Regions from separate parts of the Gracilibacillus sp. JCM 18860 genome, predicted to be linked through region 2. Evidence: predicted binding sites of a transcription regulator. Region 2 holds the regulator's gene; the other holds the start of a gene.
What was found. Region 2 encodes CtsR, which represses protease genes until heat stress. Its sites were predicted from a motif close to ATGGTCAATAAAGGTCAAACA; they were not measured.

Region 1: a site for CtsR is predicted at 1,221-1,241, ahead of clpP (ATP-dependent Clp endopeptidase proteolytic subunit ClpP). Genes of this name have one in related genera too.

What each region holds. Positions count from the first base shown of each region.
Region 1 is NZ_AP043868.1:4,248,505-4,250,708, forward strand. Features, by position in the region: gene whiA (DNA-binding protein WhiA) at 1-142, shown strand, start outside; gene ACZ5R4_RS20575 (HPr family phosphocarrier protein) at 267-527, shown strand; gene clpP (ATP-dependent Clp endopeptidase proteolytic subunit ClpP) at 563-1,159, opposite strand; tRNA gene ACZ5R4_RS20585 (tRNA-Arg) at 1,422-1,494, shown strand; gene ACZ5R4_RS20590 (hypothetical protein) at 1,760-2,204, shown strand, end outside.
Region 2 is NZ_AP043868.1:2,769,156-2,771,359, forward strand. Features, by position in the region: gene ACZ5R4_RS13995 (GNAT family N-acetyltransferase) at 1-56, shown strand, start outside; gene ACZ5R4_RS14000 (MgtC/SapB family protein) at 175-867, shown strand; gene ACZ5R4_RS14005 (CtsR family transcriptional regulator) at 1,042-1,506, shown strand; gene ACZ5R4_RS14010 (UvrB/UvrC motif-containing protein) at 1,518-2,060, shown strand; gene ACZ5R4_RS14015 (protein arginine kinase) at 2,060-2,204, shown strand, end outside.

The DNA.
Region 1 (2,204 bases), 1.5 Mb from region 2:
TAATGATGTATCTCTTAAGGAATTAGGGGAAATGGTCTCTGGAGGGAAGATTAGTAAGTCAGGAATTAACCACCGATTGAAGAAAATAGATCAATTTGCGGAACAAATAAGAAGTGAAAAACTTACTGTAAATAAATCCTAGAGCATATGTGTTAAACATGTGCTCTTTACCTTTTAAAATGCTAAGTAAAAACTTTTGTGTAATATTGGAAGAAGTGATATAGTATAATAAAATGATAACGCTTTCAAAAATGAGGAGGATGGGAATGGTTGAACAGACAGTTATTATAGGGGTAGATCCTGGCTTACAGGCTCGTCCTGCAGCACAATTTGTACAAAAGGCAAATCATTATACTGCCGAAATTTTTATTGAAAAAGATCAAAAAAGAATCAATGCGAAAAGTATTATGGGATTGATGAGTTTAGCACTCTCCAAAGGGAGTGAAATTAAAATAATCGTCGATGGTACGGATGAAGAACAAGCATTAGCAGATCTAGTAAGCTTTATAGAAGGAAATTCAGAATAGAAAAACCCTGCGATGATGCAGGGTTTTCCAATGTATTAATTTAAATCAGTTGGTTTCTTTTCCATCACTCGGTCGATTAGACCATATTCTTTTGCACGCTCTGCTGTCATGAAATTATCGCGATCTGTGTCTTTTTCAACAACTTCAATCGGTTGGCCAGTACGATCAGCTAGAATTTGGTTTAATTTTTTACGCATTTCGATAATACGATTTGCATGAATTTGAATATCAGAAGCTTGACCTTGTGTTCCGCCAAGTGGCTGGTGAATCATGACTTCACTGTTCGGTAGAGCAAATCGTTTTCCAGGTTCACCTGCAGCGAGTAAGAATGCTCCCATAGATGCTGCCATTCCAATACAGATGGTAGATACATTTGGTTTAATGAATTGCATCGTATCATAGATCGCCATACCTGCTGTAATGGAACCACCAGGAGAGTTAATGTATAGGGAGATATCCTTATCTGGATCTTCTGCAGCAAGGAATAATAGTTGAGCCACGATACTATTAGAAACATTGTCATCAATGGCGCTACCTAGCATAATAATTCGGTCTTTTAATAGGCGAGAGTAAATATCATAAGCACGCTCACCACGATTAGTTTGTTCAATAACTGTAGGGATTAAATTCATAAGAAAACTCCTCCTTTATTGCTTCATCATTTTATTATTTAACTATTAACATCATAACTTAATGGTCAAAAAAGGTCAAAAGATTTGATTGACTTTTGACCTTCTTGGATGGATGATCTTTTCGTCTATTATAATCTATGTTCATCCTACCCGAAAATAACATAATTTAAACAATCAATTCAATTGTTGCAAAAGAAAAATATAGATTTCGTTGAAATTAATTATATCTTTCGCTATAATTAATCTTGTCGTATTTTTTCATGCGCCCGTAGCTCAGGGGATAGAGCAATGGTTTCCGGTACCATGTGTCGGGGGTTCGAATCCCTCCGGGCGCGTAATATCCTTGTATATGATGTCAATAAGCTCATTGAATTGCATATAGGTAATAAAAGCACCTCTCTTCCGTCTACCTAAGTAGTTAGCCGGAGGAGGGGTTTTTTGTTCCAAAGAAAGTCGAAAAATAATTGAATGAAATCGAATAAACAACGAACAAAATAATGATGACATTATCAAAGTTTTTAGTTACAGACGCTTTTTCCATAGTAATATCCTACAAATAGTGATAAAATCCTATTAAATATACATAGGAAGGAAATGAGCATGAAGAAATTATTAGTTTTTTTATTCTGTATTATATTTTTAACTGCTTGTGGATTCGAAGTCGAGAAAAATGAAGAAGAAGGAAAAGAAGCTATAGATACAGATACTAAAGATTCAGAACCAAATCAGAATGACGATAAAGAAGCGGTTGAAGTAGATAAAAACTTATTAAGTGTGGAAGTTACCATACCTTCCTCTATGATAGAATCTACCGATGAATCGATAGCGAAAGCTGAAGAGGAAGGGTTAAAAGTAACAGAGAATGAAGACGGAAGCTTGACTTATAAAATGTCAAAATCCAAACACAAGGAAATGATGAATGAAATAAAAAAACAATTAGATCAATCCATGGAGGAGATTAAGACAAGTGGTGACTTCCCGTCAATTCAAGACATTACATCCAATGAAGATTTTTCAGAGTTTCATTTAAGTGTTGATAGAGAAG
Region 2 (2,204 bases):
AAACATTAGATGCGATCATTCCTAATAAACAGACATATTTTCCAGACTTTTTTTAAAATCATCCATTGGGTGATTTTTTTCTATAGATAAACTTTAATAACATGAAATATTTTGATTAGAAATAGGGTATAAATGAATTATCAACTAAAATTACCGCACTTAGGAGTGAGATATTTGCTTGAAGATATCTTTGATGCACAATTCATAGAGTCGATCTCAAAATTAGCTATTGCTTTATTACTATCCGGATTAATAGGATTCGAACGAGAGCTAAATAAACATTCAGCAGGATTTCGTACACATATATTAGTTGGCATTAGCTCTTGTCTTATGATGCTATTATCGATAAATGGCTTTGATTATTTTATCGAAAATTATGATAACATCCGTTTCGATCCTGCGAGAATCCCGTCCTATGTCATCAGTGGGATTGGTTTTCTCGGGGCTGGAACAATTATTGTCAATGGTGGAACGATTCGAGGCCTAACCACAGCAGCATCTATATGGGCAGTTGCCGGATTAGGGTTAATTATCGGTATAGGCATGTATAAAGAGGCCATTGTCACGACGGTGATCATTCTTGTTAGCCTAGTTGTTTTGAATAAGTGGGAAAAACAGATTCATAGAAAAAGACATCAAATTTCATTTGAAATAAAAGTAGCAAAAGACAAAAATACGGCTAAAATTCTTGAAAAAATACAATCATTTCCAATTGAAGTCAAGCAGTTTGACATTACAAATGATGAAGAAGGAAACAGACGGATTAAAATGTATATTGATGTTACCCATCAGAAAAACCGCGATAACCTTCATGAATGGCTACTAGAGCAAGATGATGTCAAGAAAATAAAAATGAAGTTTCAATAAAAGAAGCATACCCACGGATGTAAGTCTTGCTTTTAGCATAAAATTCCAAAAACATGTTTCTAATAGTGGAAAAAAGGCAATAATAATTAGGAACATTATAGTTGCATCCGTCCTCACATGCAGTATAATAATAATATAGTCAAATATAGTCAAAGTCAGATAGGAGGAGGGAAAATGCGCAATATTTCAGATATTATTGAAGAATATTTGAAGGAAGTATTGCAAAGCAATCAAACGAAAATCATTGAGATTAAACGTAGCGAGATTGCGGATCGTTTTGAATGTGTACCCTCTCAAATTAATTATGTGATCAATACAAGATTCACTTTAGAAAAAGGGTATCTAGTCGAGAGTAAGCGTGGCGGTGGAGGTTATATTAGAATTAGTAAAATTACCAATGACGATAAAGCAAAGTTAATCGATGAAATTATTGAGATGATTTTACCGAAAATCTCCCAGCAGAAGGCCGCCAATATATTGGAGCGATTACTGGAGGAGGAGCTTATTACGACAAGAGAAGCGAAGTTAATGGTTGCTGCATTGAATCGTAATATCTTATCCTTCCAGCTACCCTTGAGAGATGAGTTGCGAGCTAGAATTATGGCAGCAATGCTACAATCCTTAAAATATGAATCTTAGGAGGTGTTCTTATGGAATGTCAAGAATGTCAACAGAATCCTGCAACACTTCACTTTGCTCAGGTGATTAATGGAGAGAAAAAGGAAATTCACGTCTGTCATCAGTGTGCGAAGGAAAAAGGCTATGTACCTCCTGAAGACGAATCCTATTCCTTACACAATCTGTTATCAGGGCTTTTTCAATTTGATTCAGATGCCTTCCATACATCATCTCCACATCATTCAATGGAGCAAGATCTCCAATGTGAAAAATGTGGTATGACCTATCAAGAGTTCACACGAATTGGAAAATTTGGATGTGCCACTTGTTATGAGACGTTTTCTAGTCATTTAAATCCAATATTTCGTAGAGTTCATAGTGGAAATACAACCCATGACGGAAAGGTTCCGAAACGTGTAGGTGCGGATATTTATGAAAGGAAGCAGCTAAGAAACTTAAAATGGAAACTCCAACAACTAATTGCTGATGAGGCATTTGAGGAAGCTGCGAACATTCGTGATCAAATAAGACAGCTAGAAAAAAACCTAAACCAAAAAGGGGAGGGTGATGCTTAATGGGGCTTGAACAATTTATCAATGAAGCCATTAGTCCATGGTTAAAGGAAGATGGACCAGATAGTGATATTGTGATGAGCAGTCGCATTCGACTAGCTCGAAACTTTGAACAGTCACCATTTCCTTTAATTGCAAATGAAGAGC